4 regions of the Micromonospora sp. WMMD729 genome follow, and region 1 is predicted to be linked to each of the others. Evidence: riboswitches for the same ligand, from Rfam matches in the RefSeq annotation. Region 1 holds a riboswitch; each other region holds the start of a gene.
What was found. Region 1 has a riboswitch for cyclic di-AMP ahead of ACN263_RS12060 (transglycosylase family protein). Riboswitches for the same ligand answer to the same signal wherever they lie in the genome.
Positions count from the first base shown of each region.

Region 2: another riboswitch for cyclic di-AMP. It lies ahead of ACN263_RS22340 (coiled-coil domain-containing protein); the one in region 1 lies ahead of ACN263_RS12060 (transglycosylase family protein).
Region 3: another riboswitch for cyclic di-AMP. It lies ahead of ACN263_RS30395 (NlpC/P60 family protein); the one in region 1 lies ahead of ACN263_RS12060 (transglycosylase family protein).
Region 4: another riboswitch for cyclic di-AMP. It lies ahead of ACN263_RS09015 (C39 family peptidase); the one in region 1 lies ahead of ACN263_RS12060 (transglycosylase family protein).

Region 1 is NZ_CP186059.1:2,642,720-2,647,595, forward strand. Features, by position in the region: gene ACN263_RS12045 (AfsR/SARP family transcriptional regulator) at 1-1,444, opposite strand, end outside; gene ACN263_RS12050 (peptidase inhibitor family I36 protein) at 1,628-2,029, shown strand; gene ACN263_RS12055 (peptidoglycan-binding domain-containing protein) at 2,138-2,626, opposite strand; cyclic di-AMP (ydaO/yuaA leader) riboswitch at 2,897-3,065, shown strand; gene ACN263_RS12060 (transglycosylase family protein) at 3,065-3,733, shown strand; gene ACN263_RS12065 (hypothetical protein) at 3,810-4,163, opposite strand; gene dinB (DNA polymerase IV) at 4,257-4,876, opposite strand, start outside.
Region 2 is NZ_CP186059.1:4,894,086-4,898,961, reverse strand. Features, by position in the region: gene ACN263_RS22340 (coiled-coil domain-containing protein) at 1-960, opposite strand, end outside; cyclic di-AMP (ydaO/yuaA leader) riboswitch at 966-1,097, opposite strand; gene ACN263_RS22335 (cation diffusion facilitator family transporter) at 1,206-2,123, opposite strand; gene ACN263_RS22330 (HelD family protein) at 2,232-4,349, opposite strand; gene ACN263_RS22325 (alpha/beta fold hydrolase) at 4,457-4,876, opposite strand, start outside.
Region 3 is NZ_CP186059.1:6,582,619-6,587,494, forward strand. Features, by position in the region: gene ACN263_RS30390 (N-acetylmuramoyl-L-alanine amidase) at 1-1,414, opposite strand, end outside; cyclic di-AMP (ydaO/yuaA leader) riboswitch at 1,651-1,786, shown strand; gene ACN263_RS30395 (NlpC/P60 family protein) at 1,799-2,839, shown strand; gene dcd (dCTP deaminase) at 2,898-3,476, opposite strand; gene ACN263_RS30405 (pyridoxamine 5'-phosphate oxidase family protein) at 3,554-4,102, shown strand; gene ACN263_RS30410 (zinc metalloprotease) at 4,178-4,876, opposite strand, start outside.
Region 4 is NZ_CP186059.1:1,962,329-1,967,204, forward strand. Features, by position in the region: gene ACN263_RS09010 (hypothetical protein) at 1-329, shown strand, start outside; cyclic di-AMP (ydaO/yuaA leader) riboswitch at 615-755, shown strand; gene ACN263_RS09015 (C39 family peptidase) at 987-1,835, shown strand; gene ACN263_RS09020 (alpha/beta fold hydrolase) at 1,961-2,707, shown strand; gene ACN263_RS09025 (CDP-glycerol glycerophosphotransferase family protein) at 2,712-4,382, opposite strand; gene ACN263_RS09030 (D-ribitol-5-phosphate cytidylyltransferase) at 4,425-4,876, opposite strand, start outside.

The sequences.
Region 1 (4,876 bases):
CGACCAGGGCCAGCGGCAGCCGGTCACAGAGTCGTACCAGCTCGTCGACCGCCGTCCGTTCGGCCCTCGCCCGCGCCCCGATCCGCGCGTACAGCAGGGCCTGGGCGTCCTCGGCACTGAGCAGGTCCAGCACGATCGCCTCGGCGCCCTCGGTGGCCACCAGACCGGTGAGCCGGTCCCGGCTGGTCACCAGCACCAGGCAGCTCGCCGCGCCCGGCAGCAGCGGCCGGACCTGCGCGGCGTCCCGGGCGTTGTCGAGCAGCACCAGCATCCGCCGACCGGCGAGCAGGCTGCGGTACAACGCGGTCTGCGCCTGCTCGTCCGCCGGCACCTCGCGGGGCGGCACGCCGAGCGCGGCCAGGAAGCCCCGGACCACCTGCTCCGCGCTGCGGACGACGCCGCTGTGGCTGTAGCCCTCCAGGTTGGCGTAGAGCTGCCCGTCCGGGAACTGCCCGGCGACCCGGTGCGCCCAGTGCACGGCGAGGGCCGTCTTGCCGACGCCGCCCGCTCCGGAGAGCACGGCCAGCGGAACGCCCCCGGGTCGTTCCTCGGCGGACGCCCGCAGCACGTCCAGCCGGGCCAGCTCCGCATCCCGCCCGGCGAAGCCCCGCACATCCGACGGCAACTGCGCGGGGATCGGGCGGTCCGCCCGGGTCCGTGCGACGTCCCCCGCGCCGGCCGGTACGGGAAGCGCCTGCGCGGCCGGCACGGTGACCTCACCACGCAGGATGGCCTGGTGCAGCTGGCGCAGCTCGACGCCCGGGTCCACGCCGAGCGCGTCGGCGAGTCGGTCCCGCAGCCGGGCGTAGTACGTCAGCGCCTGCGCACCCCGACCGGCCGCGGCCAGCGCGTGCAGCAGCACGGCGGCGACCGGTTCGTCCAGCGGATGCTCGTCGGCGAGCCGGGTCAGCGGATCGATCACCGCATCCGGCTCGCCCCGCCGCAGCATCCCACGGGCCCACTGCACGGCGGTGTCGGTGTGCCGGCGGTGCCAGTCCTGTCGGACCCGGGCCGCCCACTCGCCGGGTAGTCCGGCCAGCGGCTCGCCACGCCACAGCTCCAGCGCCCGGCGCAGCAGGTCCACCCGCTCGGGGTCCTGGTCGGACAGAGCGTCGGCCCGGTGCCGCAACGCCTCGAAGTGCGGGCCGTCCACTGTCTCCGGTGGCAGGTCCAGGAGATAACCGCCCGACCGGCGGGCCAGCGCGTCGGGTGCGCCCGCGTCGGCCAGCACCCGGCGGAGCCGGGCGAGATAGACGTGCAGGTTGTGGCGGACGCGGGGCGGCGACGCGTCGCCCCAGACCCGGTCCACCAGAGCGTCCAGGTGGACCGGTCGGCCCACGTCGACCGCCAGCGCGGCCAGCACGGCGCGCTGCCGGGCCGCTCCGGCATCGACCGGATGACCTTCCGCCCAGACCTCGACCGGCCCGAGGACCCGAATTTCCATGAATCGCCGCTCGCTGTGCTGCCGGTCGCCCACCCGGTGCCGGGACACCCCGGATTGAGGTTCCGGCAGGAATTCGTCGACCTTCCGCGCAGATCATCGTTGGCACAACGACATCGATCAACGTGATGTCGGCAACTCGACTCACGGCCGGTCCCGGTCGTGACGACACCGGAGGTCATCATCGTGCGAACTGCTCTGCGAAGACTCACGTCGGCGCTGCTCGGCGTGGTCGCCGTGGGCGCCACACTCGGCGTCGCCCCGAGCCCGGCCCAGGCCAACTACGCCTGCCCGTCGGGTCTGCTCTGCCTGTACTCCGGGGCCAACTTCAGCGGCGACATCTTCCTGCTCGACGGGCCGTACAACTGGTGTAAGGACGTCACGCTGCCCTCGTACTTCCGCAACCAGGCTCAGTCGATCATCAACAACCGGCCGTCCGGCACCGTCTCCACCTTCTGGGACAACGCGAACGCCACCGGCCTGCTCGGCTACCAGCACGCGTACGGCTACCGGGCGAACCTGGCATACGACACGGCCGCCATCGGGGGGACCTGGAACAAGCGCATCGAGGCGGTCCGGGTCTGCTGATCCGACGGCTGCGCGGGGGCGGGGCTCACCCGGCGCAGCCGCACCTGTGGGGGCCACCACGGCGCCGGCCGGAGTCCACGGGGACCCCGGCCGGCGCTGCGGGTGGTGTCAGCCCGGGTAGTAGCAGACGTTGGGGATGACCGGACCGCCGTTGACCCCGAAGATCGCGAAGCCCATGTAGGCGCGGGTCTGCGGGCCGTACTCGCCGTCCTCGGCGATGTTCGCGTACACGATGTCCTCGTTGATCTTGTGCTGGGCGTACCGGACGGCCTCGCGGGTCTTCGAACCGTAGTTGCCGTCCAGGGTGAGCGACCGCGAGTAGCAGTTGTTCAGCGCCTCCTGCAACACCAGCACCGCCGAGTTCGAGTGGCCGTAGCTGAGGTAGCAGCTCTTGTTCCCGGTCTGCCAGCCGACGGTCGGCACGTGCATGTCCGCCCCGCCCGGGTAGCCGCCGACCCGGTAGAAGGTCAGGCTGGTGCACGGGCTGGCCGCCTGTGCGGCGGCCGGCGTGGACAGGGTCAGGCCCACGCCGGCCAGTACGGCGACGAGGGTGGCCGCGGCGCGGCGACGGCCGGTGCGACTCTGCTGGAGCGCCATGGGTTCCTCCTGCGTGTGGGGTCCGGGATGGACCCGGTGCGCTTCGGAGCATCGCGATCGGTTGTCTACGGTTTCCTGTCCGAACGTCAATTCACCAGGTACGCGTCACACCGTGATCGGAATCGGTCCATCGTGGTCGGTGCACAGGTGAACGTCGTTCGCAACCGCTGGCCGGGGTGCCCCGCGCGGGCCGGTGAACAACTTCACAAGCGGTGGGCGACCGTCGGCGACCGTGCCTACCGTCGGTCGGGTCCGCCACCGTGGACGCCGCGACCGGTAACGCCAAATCCTGCCCCCGGTCGTCGGAAACAGAACCCGGGCAGGAGCGGGGGACCCAGGTTCCTCGGTGCATGTCACCTCGGGGTGAAGCCGCAGCGCGCGGCCGGGCTCCTCGGCCCGAACCCGACAGCTCACCTCGCCGGCGTGGAGGAAAGTTCCATGACGTCTGCGTACACCCCCCGTCATCGACGGGTCACCACCCGCCGCGTCGCCGTCGGCACCCTGGCCGTCGGCGCGGTCACCGGCGCCGTCGCCCTCTTCGGCCCGGCGGCCCCGGCCCAGGCCGGTGTCAACTGGGACGCGATCGCCCAGTGCGAGTCCGGCGGCAACTGGAAGATCAATACCGGGAACGGCTACTACGGCGGGTTGCAGTTCTCCCAGGGCACCTGGGCCGGCTACGGCGGCAAGAAGTACGCCGCCCGCGCCGACCTCGCCAGCCGTGGCGAGCAGATCGCGATCGCCGAGAAGGTGCTCGACGGGCAGGGCATCGGCGCGTGGCCGACCTGCGGCCGCAAGGGCGGCTCGTCGGGCGGCTCCGCGACGAAGTCCACCGGCAAGTCCTCGACGACGTCGACCGGCACGTCGTCGTCGTCCACCGCCGGCAAGGAGCACTCGTCGCGCGGCGACCGGCCGGCCACCCGTAACCACGAGCGGACCGCCCCGGCGGCCAGCGGTGACACCTACGTGGTCCGGCCGGGGGACACCCTGTCCGAGATCGCCGAGCGGCACCGGCAGAGCGGCGGCTGGCACGCCCTGTACGAGCGCAACCGTCAGCTGATCGGCGCGGACCCGGGTCTGATCCTCCCGGGGCAGCGGCTCGCTCTCTGACGTACCACAGGCGAACGCTCGGCCGGATCCCCGGCCGAGCGTTCGTTCGTCTGTGCGCTGTCTCCCGGGGGACGCGTCAGGCCGCCGAGGCGGCCGTCCGCGCGTCGCGGCGGGCCATCACGTCGGCGTTCCAGCCCCAACGCGGCGCCGGCGCGGCCGTCCCGGCCGGCCACTCGGTGTCGGCCTCGCCGCCGTCGGCCGTCCCGGCCGCGTCGGGGGTGCTGCGGGCCAGTCGCAGCGACTGCTCGGCGGTGGTACGCGCCGTGCACGGCCAGGACTGGCCGGCGCACTGGAGATTGCGGCAGTGACCCTCGTCGTCGGGCTCGTGCACGTCGAGCACGTCGACCGCGAGCTGCCACAGCAGCGGGTCGGTCACGTCGTGCGGGCGTTCGGCGCGACGGCTCGGTCGGTTGCTGGTCTCGTCGGACATGGGCCCCCCTCGTCAGGCTTTCCGGTCAAGAATTCACCCGTGGGCGGTCGGCTAAACCGCCGACCTGCTGTGATGTGTCTCCGGTCGCAGCGGCTAGTCCGGCAATAGGGGCATCTCGACCCCGGGCGTACGGCCGAGCAGTACCGCCCGGGTGAGCGCCGTCGAGCCGAAACGGTCCCGGACCGCGTCCACGGCGGCGTCCAGGTCAGCCCCGGTGTCGGCCTGGAACGGCAACTCCGGCTGGACCGGGTTGTCGTCCAGGTTGCCCACCGAGACGCCGAGCAGGGTGACACCGCGCCGGTCGATCTCCGGCAGGGCGGCCCGCAGCAGCGTGCGCGCGGCGGCGAGCAGCGGGGTGGTGTCGGCGGTCGCCTTGCGTACGGTGTGCGAGCGCGTGGCGCGGGTGTAGTCGCCGAAACGTAGCCGCAGCACCATGGTGCGTCCGGACCGCCCGGCCGTACGCATCCGACGGGTGACCCGGTCGACCAGGCCGGCCAGGATGGCGTCCAGTTCCGCCGGCGTGTGCGGGGCACGGCCCAACGCGTGCTGCGCGCCCATCGAGCCCCGGCGGCGGCCCACCTGCACCGTTCGTGGGTCACGGTTGTGCGCGAGGGCGTGCAGGTGCCGGCCGGCGCCCGCCCCGAGCAGGGACACCAACGCGGCCTCGCCGAGCCGGGCCACGTCCGCGACCGTACGGATCCGGCGTTCCCGCA
Region 2 (4,876 bases), 2.3 Mb from region 1:
GATCACGTAGAGCACCGCGAGCCGGTCGGCGTTGCGGATGAAGTACGCGGCCAGGTTGTTGCCGTACGTCTTGTCCCCGCCGCTGGCGACCCCGCCGAAGCCGCCCTTCTGCGCGGCGAAGTCGCAGGCCCGGCCCTTGGGGTGCTCGCCCGAGCCGCCGTTGCGGTGACAGGAGACGTACCGGGTGAAGCCGGCGGCCTTGGCCTGGTTGAGCGCGTGCAGCGTGCGGGGGGTGATGCAGCCGCTGGCCGGGGTGGGGTCGTTGACGCTGCACGACTCGGACGGCCAGGAGCCGTCGGAGTTGCGGGGGGCGGGCTGGGCGTTGGCGGTGGAGGTGCCCCGGTTGGAGCCGGTGTCGGCGGCGGTGGTGCGTGCCTTGTCGTTGGCGACGGTCAGGGCCCGCTCGGCCTGCTCCTTGCGCTTGGCCATCACCTCGACCTGCTTACGCTGCTCCCGGATCTCGCCGTCCAGGGCGACGCGGGTGCGGTTCGCCTCGTCCCGGGTGGCGTGCAGGTCGCGCAGCACCCGGTCCTCGTTGGCGGCCACCACGTCGAGGGCGGCCGCCCGGTCCATGAAGCCCTCGGGGGTGTTGCTGTTGAGCAGGGCCGAGACGGTGCTGAGTCGACCGGTGCGGTACGCCACGCCGGCGATCTCGCCGACCTTGCCGTTGCGGACGGTCATCTCGGCCTCGGTGTCCTTGAGTTTGACCGCGAGTTGCTGCTGCCGCTGGACGGAGGTGTCCAGGGCGCGCTTCGCGTCCAGGTAGCCCTTGCTGGCGGCCTCGAGTTGGGCCCGCAGCGCGGGGGTGCCGCCCTCCTCGTCACCGTCCGGTGCCATCGCGGCCCGCAGGCCGCCGGGGGGAGCGGCGCTGGCGGCGCCGACCGGGAGCGCGACGCCGAGGGTGACCATCATGACGATCAGTGCCGCCAGTCGGGCGGCCAGAGGTCGTGCTGGTGCCACTACGCATGTCCTTCCGTCAGCCGCCGACCGGGTTAGCTGACGGGTTCGGGACGGAAGATCCCTACCGCTGACGCGGATGCACCCCAGGAACATGGTTCCCCGGTTCGCCCTGTCGGGCGATTAGGCGGCGGCCGCCACCGGCGCCGGGAGGCGCCGCCGGGTGGTGGCCGGGACAGAGCCTACCGGTGCTGGTGGGGTCTGTGCAGCCGTTGTGACGGACGGTGCGGGCGTGGTGACGCAGATGTTCACCACTCGATGGAGCCGCACGCCCCCGGGGCGGCCCCGGGCTCGGTCTGCAACGTGGCGTGTTCGATGCGGAAGTCCTCCCGCAGGGCGGTGCGCGCCGCGGTGAGCACCGCGCCGACCTCCGCGCCGGGCGCCATGGTCAGGTGCGCGGAGGCCACCTCCATGCCCGAGGTGAGCGTCCAGACGTGCAGGTCGTGCACCTCGACCACGCCGGGCACCGCGGCCAGCCGGTCGTGCACGGCGGTGACCTGGAGGTGTTCCGGGGCGGCCTGCACGAGGATGCGTACGGCGGCACGCCCCAGCCGCCAGGTGCGCGGCAGGATGAACACGCCGATGGCGACCGCGACCAGCGGGTCGGCCCACCACCAGTCGGTGACCGTGATGAGCAGCGCCGCGCCGATCACGCCGAGCGAGCCGAGCAGGTCGCCCAGCACCTCCAGGTAGGCGCCCTGGAGGTTGATGCTCTCCCGGGCGCCGGCGCGCAGCAGCGCGAACGCGATCACGTTCGCGAGCAGGCCGAGGACAGCCACCGTGAGCATCGGCCCGCTGAGCACCTCGTGCGGGTCGCCGAACCGGCCGATCGCCTCGATCACCACGTAGACCGCCACGCCGGAGAGCAGCACGGCGTTGGCCAGGGCGGCGAGCACCTCGAGGCGGTAGAGCCCGAACGTGCGCTGCGGATCGCCGGTGGCCCGTCGGGTGGCGGTGATCGCGGCGAGCGCCATCCCGATGCCGAGCACGTCGGTGAACATGTGTCCGGCGTCGGAGAGCAGGGCCAGCGAGCCGGTGTGGAAGGCGGCCACCGCCTCGACCACCATCAGGGTGGCGAGCAGCCCGAAGGCGGCCCAGAGCCGTCCCCGGTGCTGGTGGGCGGCGTTGGCGACCGACGCGTGGTGGTGGTCATGTCCTGCTCCCACGAAACCCACCCTCCGACGCCGCCCGGGACCGGGTCAAATGTATGCTCACATCGCTATGTGTGCAACTGTACGGGCGGCCCCGTCCGACCGGTACCGCCAACGCGACGGTCAGCCGGTCGGGTCGATGGTGGTGAGCCGCTGGGTGGCGCGCGAGAGCGCCACGTAGAGCGTGCGGACGCCAGAGCCCGGATCGGCCCGGATCTCACTCGGGGCGACCAGCACCACCCCGTCGTACTCCATGCCCTTGGCCTCCAGGCTGGTCACCACCTGCAAGCGCGCCGCGCCGAGCGCGTCGAGCCAACCGGCGACCTCGTCGCGGCGGGTGACCGGCGTGATCACCCCGACCGTGCCGTCGACCTCGCCCAGCAGGCCGGTGGCCGCCTCCACCACCGTGGCCCGGAGCCCGGCGGGCGGCACCACCAGCTCGACCGGGTCGACACCGGTGGAGCGGACGGCCGTCGGCAGGGAGAGATCCGGGTAGAGCCGGCGGATCTCCGCCGCCGCCACCGCGAAGATCTCGGCCGAGTTGCGGTAGTTGGTGGTGAGCGTGAAGTCGTGTCGTTTGCGCCGGCCCAGCGCCTGGTCACGGGACCGGGTCAGCTCCTCGGGGTCGCCGGTCCACGCGGTCTGCGCCGGGTCGCCCACCACCGTCCACGAGGCCAACCGCCCGCGCCGACCGATCATCCGCCACTGCATCGGCGAGACGTCCTGCGCCTCGTCGACCACCACGTGCGCGTACTCCCGGTAGTCCTCCGGCCGCTCCCGGGCCGCCGCGCGGGCGGCCCGCTGCCGGTCGGCCGCGGTGCTCAGCTCACGGACGCCGCCCGCGAGCTGGAACGGGTCGCGCCGCGCCCGCGCCGGTTTCACCGGCTTGCCGAGCAGCGCGTCCAGCTCGTCGAGCAGCGCCACGTCCGCGATGGTCGGGCCCTCGCTCTCCAGACTCTGGTACGCCGTGCCGAGCAGTCGGATCTCCGCACCGGAGAGGATCCCCCCGGCGTACCGGCGCAACCGGTCCGGTCGTGCCAGCCAGCCGAGCACGTGCCGGGGGTGCAGGCGTGGCCACCAGGCCTTGAGGAACTCGCGGAACTCCGGCCGTTCCGCGATCTCGTCCTCGAAGGCCCGCTGCTCGGGCAGCCGGCTGATGTTCACCCGCCGGGCCTGCGCCCACAGCGCGGCGAAGACACCGTCGAAGCCGGCGCGACGCACCTCGTTGCGCCGGGCGCCCCGGTGCAGCGCGCGGTCCCGGATCGCGTCCAGCTCGCGGCGATCCAACCGCAGCAGCCCGCCCCGGTAGAGCAGCCGCAGCTCACCCGGTGCCCCCGGGGCCGCGTCGCGGGCCGCCCGCTCCAGCACCCGGCGCATCCGCAGCGAGCCCTTCACCGCCGCCACCTCGGGCGAATCGGTGCGGGTGGCCGTCATCCCCGGGAACAGGGTGCCCAGCGAGTGCAAAGTCGCCGTGTCCTCGCCCAGCGACGGCAACACCGAGGCGATGTACTCGACGAAGACGGTCGACGGGCCGACCACCAGGATGCCGCCGCCGGCGTACCGGCTGCGGTCGGAGTAGAGCAGGAAGGCCGCCCGGTGCAGGGCGACCGCGGTCTTGCCGGTGCCCGGGCCGCCCGCGACGATCGTCACCCCGGAACCGGGCGAGCGGATCGCCTCGTCCTGCTCCCGCTGGATGGTCGCCACGATGTCGCGCATGCCCCGGCCGGTGGCCCGCGAGAGGGTGGCCAGCAGTGCGCCGTCCCCGACGACCGTCATCCCCTCCGGCGCGGCGTCCGGATCGAGCAGGTCGTCCTCGATCCGGGTGACCCGCTCCCGCTGGGACTGGATCGTACGGCGGCGCACCACCCCCAGCGGCTGGGCGGGGGTGGCCTGGTAGAACGCCGACGCGGCCGGTGCCCGCCAGTCGACGACAAGCGTGGTGGCGTCCTCGTCCCGGATGCCGAGCCGTCCGACGTGCAGCACCTGCCGGTCGCGCAGGTCCAGGCGGCCGAAGACCAGCCCCTCGTGCTCGGCGTCGAGGGTGTGCCGCCGCTGTGCCGCGTGGAAGACCATCGCGTCGCGTTCGACGAGCGCGCCGAACGTGCCCACCCGCGCCATCCGGTAGCCGTCCCGCTCGGCGCGTACCGCCGACTGCCGCAGCTCGGCCAGTCGGGCGTACACCCGGTCGAGGTGCCGTTGCTCGACGGCGATCTCCTGCTCCAGGGCGGTCTGGTCGGTCAACGCACGCTCCTTCGATGTCGCCGGCAAGCGGCGCGAACCGCGCGGGCCAACCGCAGAAGGGTACGGCCCCCGACCCGACCCGCCGCGCCCGAGGTGCGCGAACGTGCTCAGCGACCCGCGGCGACGGCGCTCACGTCCGGCCCGGACGGCGGCGGCGCGGCGCTCACGTCGGGCCCGGGCGGCGGCGTGGCGTACACCCGACCCAGGACGCCGGTCAGGGCCGCGTTCACCTCGTCCGGGCGCTCCATCATCAGCATGTGGCCGGCGCCGGGGCAGACGGTCAGCTCGGTGGCCGGCAGGACGGCGGCGATCGACTCGGCGCACGGCGGCGGGGTCAGCCGGTCCCGGTCACCGACCAGGGCGGCGGCCGGCAGGTGCGCGAGGGCGGCGAGGGTGTCCAGCCGGTGCTGGGCGCCGATCGAGGCCCGGAAACCGCCGATCGAGCGCAGCGAGGCGCGGGCCACCGCCGACGTGACCAGGCGGATGTCGGCGGGGTCGCAGCGGTCGCCGAAGAGCATCCACCGGAT
Region 3 (4,876 bases), 2.8 Mb from region 1:
GCGCGGTACGCAACACCACCGACGAGGAGCCGCGGGGCGCGCACGGTGTTCCCGGGGTGACGCACCCGGTGAACGCCGGCCGGTTGGTCGCGTAGTCGGGGTCGATCCGGACCAGCCCGGTGGCCGGGGTGCCGGTGTCGAGTCGGGGCGCGTGCAGCAGGTCGAAGTAGTGCGTCCAGTCCCAGTAGGGCCCCGGGTCCCAGTGCATCCCGCGCACCGTCGCCGCGGTGGTGCCGGGCACGTTGTCGTGGCCGATGATGTGCTGGCGGTCCAGCGGGATGCCCAGCCGCAGCGCGAGATGCCGGACGAGCTTCGCCGAGGTCCGGTACATCGCCTCCGTGTACCAGGTGCCCTGCGCGGCGAAGCCCTCGTGTTCAAGCCCGATCGACTTGGCGTTGACGTACCAGTTGCCGGCGTGCCAGGCGACGTCCTTGGTCCTGACGTGCTGGGCGATCTGTCCGTCCACCGAGCGCAGCGAGTAGTGCCAGCTCACGTAGGTCGGATCCTGCACGAGTTGCAGGGTGGTCGCCCAACTCGCCTCGGTGTCGTGGATGACGATGTACTCGATCTTCTGCCGGCCGGGTCGGTCGGAGAGGTCGTGGTTGCCGTAGTCGCCGTCGCCGAACGCCGCGTAGGGGGCGGGGATCCACTCACAGGACACCGTGCGGGGGCATTCCAGCCCGTCCGGACGGGCGAGTCGCCGCAGCCCGAGCCGGTCCAGCCAGGACCGCTCGGGGCGGACCGTCCGGGCCGGCAGGGTGACCCGCTGGCCGTCGTCGGTCACCCGCGTCTCGCCGGCGCCGATCGTGGTGAAGACCTCGTCGGCGAAGGCCGCCGCGGCATCGGCGCTGTCCGCGCCGGCGTAGCGGGCCACCGCGCCGTACCAGGTGGCCGGGTCGGTGCCGACGCCGACCGGGGCGCCGACCTCCCGTTGGTACGCGGCCAGCAGCGCCGCCCCACCCCGGATGTTCGTGGTCGGGTCGGTGCGCAGCGCCTCGACGGTGGCGCCGGTCAACGCGGCGGCGGCGTCCAGCGTCTGTAGCGCGGCGGTGGGCGGCGCGTCGTCGGTGGCGGGCGCGGGCGTCAGAGCGCGACGGGAGTCGTCGCCGCGCGGGTCCTCTCCCGGAGCGTCGTGGTGGCCGCGCCGGGGTAGGGCGGCCACGTGACGGGCGTCGGTCAGGTGCATCGGGCCGTAGCCGCCGCTGGTGCTCGGGGTGCCGGCGTTGCTGTCCCACCGGGATTCCAGGTAGGAGACGCCGAGCAGCACGTCGAGCGGCACGCCGTACTCGGTCGCGGCAGCGGCGTACTGCTGCTGGCGGTCGGCCACGGGTGCCGCGGCGGCCGGTCCGGCGGGTAGCGGTACGGTCGCCGTGGCGGTGAGCAGCGCGACGGCGAGCAGGGTCGGACGTTTCATCGAACCCCCTACATATGAACTGGTGTCGGTTGCGGTCACCTTCGCGCTACGGGGGAGTCCGCGTCAATACCTTTCCATGTATCAAAATCAGCGGAAAGAAACCTTCACATCACCGCGATGGAACGCGCGATTCGGTACGGAGTGTCACGGCCGCACGGGTTGCGGATCGGTAACGGCCGTCTCTACTCTGGTCATTCGTCGGCCCGGTAGCAGGTCTGCCCACCCCGGGCGGTAACGGACCGACACCGCCGAGTCGCTCGCGAGCGAGCCGGGGACCCACGATCCCCGGGGTGAATCCGCAGTTCCTGCGGTAGGGCGCCCACTTCCCGCCCGAACCCGTCAGCTAACCCGGTAGGCGGTCAGGAAGAAGGAGTACGGAACCCGGTGGCCTCCCATGCCCCGCGGCCGTCGTCCGGACGGTCGGCTCCGGCCGACCCGACGTCGACCGTGCCGCGTCCACGCTGGTCCCGCTTCACCACCGCCCTCGCCGCCCTGGTCGGCGTCGCCGTCGTCCTGACCGGCAGCGCCACGGCGGCCCACGCCGACCCGTCCGTCGCCGAGATCGAGAAGCAGATCGACGACGACTGGAACAAGCTCGAACCGATCATCGAGCGGCACAACGCCACCCGTACCGACCTGGCCCTCAAGCGCAAGCAGGCCGACGCCCTGGCCGCCCGGATCGCGCCGCTGGAGCGTCAGGTCGACGCCGCCATGAACAAGGTCAGCGCGCTGGCCGTGCGCGCCTACATGGGCGAGAACCTGTCGACCGTGAACACGATGCTCGGCAGCCGGTCGCCCAGCGAGGTCGTCGGGCAGCTCGAGATGCTCGACCGGTTCGCCCACAACCAGCAGGAGGACGTCCGTCAGGTCGCCGACCTGCGCAACGAGCTGGCCCGGCAGAAGGCGCCGCTGGACGAGATGGTGGCCCAGCTGACCCGCACCGAGGCCCAGTTGGCGGCGAAGAAGAAGCAGATCAACGAGGAGATCGACCGGCTGCAGAAGCTCCGCCTCAAGGTGTACGGCAACGGCGGCGGCGGTCCGCTGCGCCCGGCGCCCTGCCCGGCCAGCTACCCGGGTGGCGGTGCCGGTATCGCGGTCAAGTTCGCCTGCGCCCAGATCGGCAAGCCGTACGTGTGGGGCGCCGAGGGACCGAACTCGTACGACTGCTCCGGGCTGATGCTGGCCGCCTGGGCGAAGGCCGGTGTGTCGCTGCCGCACAACGCCGCCGCGCAGAGCCGGGTCACCAAGAACGTCAGCAAGAGCGACCTGCGCCCTGGCGACCTGGTCTTCTACTACAGCGACATCCACCACGTCGGGATGTACGTCGGCAACGGCTGGGTGGTGCACGCCTCCCAGGCCGGGGTGCCCGTCAAGATGAAGAAGGTCGACGACGGGCCCATCCACAGCTACGGCCGTCCCGGCTGACCGACGCGGGACAGGTTCGGGCCCGTCGCGATCCGCTCGCGGCGGGCCCTCGTCGTCCCTAGCGCGTCGGCCAGGCGCGCCAGTTCTGCCAGGAGCGACTCGGCGTCGGCCCCCGCTGACCCTGGTAACGCGACCCGTACACCACCGAGCCGTACGGGTGCTCGGCCGGCGACGAGAGCCGGAAGATGCAGAGCTGGCCGATCTTCATGCCTGGCCAGAGGGTGATCGGCAGGTTCGCCACGTTGGACAGCTCCAGCGTGACGTGCCCGGAGAAGCCCGGGTCGATGAACCCGGCGGTGGAGTGGGTGAGCAGGCCGAGGCGGCCCAGCGAGCTCTTGCCCTCCAGTCGGCCGGCGAGCTGGTCGCCGAGCGAGATCACCTCCAGCGTCGAGGCGAGCACGAACTCCCCCGGGTGCAGCACGAACGGCTCGCCGTCGGGCACCTCCACCACCGAGGTCAGGTCGTCCTGCTGCATGGCCGGGTCGATGTGGGTGTAGAGGTGGTTGTTGAAGACCCGGAACAGCCGGTCGAGTCGTACGTCGATGCTGGAGGGTTGTACCAGGGTGGGCTCGAACGGCTCCAGGCCCAGCGTGCCGGCCTTGATCTCGGAGACCAGGTCACGGTCGGAGAGCAGCATCGGACCACCATAGCGAGGTGGGCGGTGACCAGCGTGTCGAGGTCGCTCCTCGTACATTTGTTCGATAGAATGCCCGCATGGCTTCCTGGTCCGATTTCGCCGCCGACGAGCCCCGCCTCGCCGACGGCATCCGCGTTCTCCTGCAGCAGTACGGGCCGGGCTTCGGCTATCTGGCCACGGTCCGCGCCGACGGTGGGCCCCGGGTCCATCCGGTCTCCCCGGTCATCACCGACGAGGGTCTGTTCTGCTTCATCATCGACTCGCCGAAGCGCCGCGACCTCGAACGGGACGGCCGTTACGCGCTGCACTCGTTCCCGCCGGAGGAGAGCGACGACGAGGCGTACGTGGCGGGCCACGCCTGGCCGGTCACCGATCCGGTCCGGGTGGCCCGGCTGGCGCAGAGTGCCCGGGCGGAGCCGCGGGTCGACTGGCGGCTGTTCGAGTTCACCGTCGACGTGGCGATGCTGACCCGTCGCGACCAGCACGGCCTGGGCACCGCCGTGGGGCGTCCGGCCGTCCAGGTCTGGCTCGATCCGCACACCCCGCCCGCGGCGACCGCGCCTCCGGCCGTACCGCAGACTCGCCCGACCCGTCGCAGCCGCGACGTCCAGTGCACGGCCGCCTGACCACGGCCCTGGGGAGAAAAACGCCGGTGCCGGCTCCGTCGTGACGGAGCCGGCACCTGGTGTACGCGAGGAGAGCTACGCCGCGCGGTACGCGTTCCACGCGGTCAGCATGCGGCTCGCCTGACCCGCGGTGAACTGGTACATGCACGAGTCGTAGGTGTAGTCCATGAAGTTGGTGATCGGGTCCAGGCCGGTCGCCGAGCAGGTGTTCCGCCCGGTCGGGCACTGGTACGCCGGGGACGCCTCGGCCGGGGTGTCGCTGACCTGGTCGCCGGAGCCGCCGCAACCACCCTGGAAGGTGTGGTACAGGTTCAGCCAGTGGCCCACCTCGTGGGTGCCGGTGTCGCCCTGGTTGTAGTTGGTGGCCGTGCCACCCGGCAGCGACTCGCTCAGCACGACCACGCCGTCCATGCTGCTCAGGTTTCGCTGCGGGAAGGTCGCCCAGCCCAGCAGGTCGTCACTCAACTCGCCGAGGTAGATGTTGAGCGTGTTCTTGCCGCCCACCCGCAGCGACGACTTCATCGACCGCTCGGCGGACGAGCCCTCGACGATCGGGTACCAGGACGGGTTCGTCACCCGGTTGATCTTGTCGAGCCGGAAGGCGAACGCGGTGGCCGCGCCGCCGGTCGACCCGGCGTAGGCCTGGTTCAGCACGCTGATCTGCGAGGTGATCATCGAGTCGGGGATGTTGCCGCCGGCCCGGGTGCTGTTCTCCTGGATCACGTGCACCACCACCGGGATGGTGACGGTGGCTGCCAGCGCCGTGGCGCCGGC
Region 4 (4,876 bases), 680 kb from region 1:
GGCGCGGGGAGTTGACCATGGCGCAGCTCGGTGACGTGTTCGGGCACCGGCGCGGCTGGGATCCGCGCCGGCACCCGGTCGAGCAGGAGGTGCTGCTCATCCGGGCGATCCGGGACGCGAGGCTGGCCGAGCACCGGACGGCCGCCGAGCGCGAGCGGACGGCCTGGCGGGACGCGGAGGTGGCCGCCTCGTCGGCACGCGCCCTCGCCCAGGAGGCGTACGCGGCGGCGGTGCGGTCACGGCCGGTCGCGGTGCCCTCGCGCCGTACGGTGACCCGGGTGTCGCCTACGGCCGTGGCTGCACGCTGGCGTCCGGTCCGCGCCGGTTGAGCCCGATCCGTTATGTGAGGCGGGTCACCGGCGGCGAAAATCGGGCGACCGGCATCATCGGCGGCCATTGTTCTCGCGATTGCGGCGGCGTTCTCGGCGCCGTGTCCGGTTGTCGCCCGCAGGTGCCGGCGGAACCGGTTGTCCCATCGAGTCACGTCAGCGGCCAAACGCGCAGAAATTGCGGTGCCAAATGATGTTTACGCAGGTGAGAGCGGCTTGGCAGAGTGCGGACCGACCAGTAGTGTCGTCCCGTCCGGTGCGGTAACCGATCGCAACAGGCGACGCCGCGCCGACCCGCTCAATCGTGAACAACGAACCGGGGACCCACAGTAAGTCCGGGGTGAATCCGCGAGCCACGGCCCGCGGTAGGGCGATCTTCCCGCCCGAATCCGTCAGCTAACCCGGTAGGCGGTGACGGAAGGAGTTCCATCCTCGTGCAGCATCCCTCGCCCCCCTCTTTGTTCCTCCGCCTCCACGGCGTAGCGGTGTCTCCGCTCACCCGCCTCGTGACGGTGAGCTGACCCCCGGTCACCGCACTTCCCGCCCGGTCACGCCGGGCGTTCCCCTGAGCGGTTCATCATCCGCGGGCCACGGCCCGTGCGCTGACGCCTGCCCGGATACCGGTCGAGCCCCGGTGTGCCGCTCTCCCTGTGAACCGTGGAGGACCTCGTGAAGCACACCCTGAAGCGCCAGCTCCGTCGCCTGGCGACCGAGCGCCCGTACCAGATCGTCGCCGCCTCCGCCGCGGCCCTGGTCATCGCCTCTACCACCGGCGCCCTGGTCGCCGGTGCCGACGACGCCCCGGCCGGCTCGCGCACCCCGACCACGGTCGCCGAGATGCGCAGCGACACCGTCGCCTCCCGTGGCGAACTCCGGTCCGCGCCCCCGTCGGCGAGCGCCGCACCGAGCACCGCCGCCCCGGCCACCAGCGCCGCGTCCCCCGTCGCGAAGGCCACGAGCAACCCGGACCTGACCCGGAAGCCGACGCCGCCCAAGCCGCCCGCGACGAAGGTCCTGGACTACGACTACGAGGCGCAGAACACCTACTACAACTGCGGCCCGGCGGCCACCCGCAACGCGCTCAGCGCCAGCGGCATCGACCGCACCCAGGAGGAACTCGGCGCGGAGCTGGGCACCACCGAGATGGGCACCAACTCGGCCGAGGACACCACCCGGGTGCTCAACGCCGAGGTGAAGGGCTCCCCGTACCGCACCCGGATGTTCGCGGGTACCCCCAGCTCGGCCCAGATCGACCGCCTGCAGGCCGACGTCGTCAAGGCCATCACCGACGGTCGCGGCGTGGTGGCCAACGTCGTCGGCGACGCCACCGACACCAACGGCGGTTGGCACTCCTACGGCGGCGGGCACTACATCGCCGTCGTCGGCTACAAGGACAACGGCCGGATCGTGCGGATCGCCGACTCGGCGAACGCCGCCGACCCGGCCTACTGGATCACCACTATCGACCTGGCGAACTGGATCGCCACCCGGGGTTACTCCGCCTGATCGAGGCGCGGACACCCACGACGCCACGGGCGCCGTCCCCACGAGGGGCGGCGCCCGTGACGTTGTGCGGACCACGCCGCTGAACGGCTCTCGTACCGGGCCGGGAACCGTGGGAGACTGCGGCCGTGGTGGATGAATCGGGTGGTCAAGCCGGCCGTGAGCCGATCCTGTTGCTGCTGCACGGCATGGGGGCGACGGGTGACGTGTGGCTGCCCTGGGCACCTCTGCTGGAGCAGCACTGGCCCGGCCGGTGGCTGGCGCCCGATCTGGCCGGTCACGGCTGGTCGGCGCCGTTGGCGTCGTACTCCTTCGAGGGTTTCGCCCAGCGGGTCGCGCAGGGCCTGACCTCCGACGACCGCCTCGTCGTGCTCGGACACTCGCTCGGTGGTGTGGTCGGCCTGGCGCTGGCGGCCCGCGCCTCCGGGCTGCCGGTGGACGCGGTGGTGGGGCTGGGCATCAAGGCCGTCTGGTCACCGGCCGAGCTGGCCCGCGCGGCGGACCTCGCCGCCCGGCCGGTGGGCTGGTTCACCAGCCGCACCGAGGCCGCCCGTCGGTACCTGCGGGTCGCCGGCCTCACCGGTCTGGTCCTCCCGGACCACCCGATGGTCGACGCCGGTCTGCGTCAGGTCGACGGCCGGTGGCGGCTCGCGATGGACACCGCCGCGTTCGCCGTGGGTGCGCCCGACCTGGCCGCGCTGCTCGCGGCGACCGACGTGCCGGTGGTGCTGGCCCGCGGGGAGCACGACCCGATGGTCACCGACGCGCAGCTCAAGGAGTACGGCGTACCGGTCGCCACGCTGCCCGGCCTCGGGCACAACGCGCACCTGGAGGACCCGGCGGCCGTGCTGGAGCTGCTGGAGCCGTACCGCTGATCGGCTAGGCGGGCGCGGGCGCGGGTACCTCCCGCGCCGACGCCAGCTCCTGGCGGGCGGCGGTGAGGAACCCCTCGGCGTACGACTCGGCGGGGAAGTCCCCCAGGTAACGACGGCGGGTGACCCAGCGGGCGTCGGCCAGCGGGTCGGTGTCCAGCAGGGCGGTGAGCACGGCGTCCACGTTGGACATGTCGCGCCGCAGCACGTAGCCCGAACCGGCCAGCGGGAAGCGTTCGGTGAACAGGTCGCCCTCGCCGCCCATGTCGGTGACGGCGTACGGCTTGCCGGAGTAGAGGTAGTCGGAGATCACCCCGGAGACGTCGGAGACCAGCGCGTCCGAGCGGTTGACGCACTCGGTCAGGCTCAGCTCACGGGCCGCCGCGCCGAACACGTGCTGCCGGCCGGTGCGGGCGCGGTCGGCGGCCAGCAGTTCGGTGAGCCGGCCCAACTGGCGCGCCGACGCGGGGTTCTGCGTCGTGTACGGGTGCGCCCGAAGGATCACCGTCGCGCCGCGCTCCAGCAGCCGCCGCAGCAACTCCTCGGCCACCGGCAGCGAGCAGTAGTCGGCGTCGGCGTGGTGCCCGGTCCAGGTCGGGGTGTAGAGCACCGTGGGGTGCGCGAGGCCCCGCGCCGGCTCCTGGCGTACCTCGATCGACTCGACCTGGGGACGGCCCACCACGACGAACTTCTCCGCCGGGATCCGTACGCCGGCGCGGGCGTACCTGTCGATCGCCGCCGGTCCGGCCACGAAGATCCGGTCGAAGATTCCCGAGACCGGGTTGGCGCTGGGTGCCTTGTCGCTGTCGCCGTGGTGCAGTTGGACGTGGGTGAGCTGGGTGAACCGGATGCAGTGGCTGTTCTTCGCCCCGTGGTTGACGTAGAAGGCCACCCGCAGGCTCGGCACCAGTGCCTCGTCCATCGCGCGCAGGGTGGGGCAGTAGACCACCGGCGCGTCGGTGGCCGCGGCGAGCGGCGCGAGGAACTCCGGCTCACGGACCAGCACCAGGAAGGGCCGGCCGATCCGTTCCAGGTACGGCAGCCACATGGTGACCTGGTACTCGGAGCCGGGCGGCGCGGAGAAGTAGAGCAGGAACTCCGGCTGGTGCCGGCGTAGCGCGCGGGCGACCTGCCCACCGCCGGCGGCCGGACGGAACCGCCGCTTGGCCAGGTCCAGTGCGACCGCCCCGGCGCCGGCGGCCAGCAGCAGGCTGGCGGCGAGCGCCACCACGGCCGGCAGGGTCAGCGCGGCGGCGACCGCGACCACGGCGAGCAGCCCGAGCAGGGCGACGCCGAGGCGGTCGGCGATCAGCGGGGTCCAGGCGCGTACCGGCAGGTTGGCCGCCCGGATCTCCAGGTTGCCCGCGGTGCGCAGCGGCCCCACCAGCAGCACCAGCCCCAGCAGGACCAGCGCCGTGGCGGCCAGCGCCGGATCGAACCCGTCGTCGAGCCGCCGTGAGTAACCGACCAGGACCGCCGCGGCGATCAGCGTGGTCTCGGCCACCAGGTCGGCGCCCGGTCGGATCCGCTGCTCGGCGGCCGCCGCCAGCAGCGCGGCGACGGCCAGCGCGAGGCCCCACCCGGTGCCGCCGGTGAGGGCCAGCACCACGAAGGCCAGTACGGCGAGCCCGGTGCTCAGGCACCGGGCGGCCAGCTTGCGAACCAGGTCACCACGCATGTCGCTCCGTTCGCCGCCCTCGGTGTCGCGGTGCCGCCGGCGTCAGTTCGCGGACGCCGCGGCCGGCGTCTCGGACCGGTCCGGACCGGCCTGGGCCGGCACGGACGGGCCGTCACCGGGCGTCCGGCGTACGTCGATGACCTGACCGGTCAGGTCGGAGATCAGCACGTCGAGCGAGGACTGGGCGACGGCCTCCGCCGCCAGCAGGGTGTTCTCCGGCTCCTCGCCGAAGGCCCGGGTACGCATGGGGGTGGCCGTCCGCTCCGGGTTGATGCAGTTGACCCGTACGCCGACGTCGGCCCACTCGTCGGCGAGCGCCTGGGTCAGGTTGACCAGGGCGGCCTTGGTGGACGAGTAGAGGGCGTAACGGGCCCGACCCCGGGTGTACGAGCTGGAGGTGTAGAGCAGGAGCTGACCCTTGGTCTGCTGCAGGTACGGAAGGGCCTGCCGGGCGATGGTCACCGGACCGACGAAGTTGACCTGCAACACCCGGT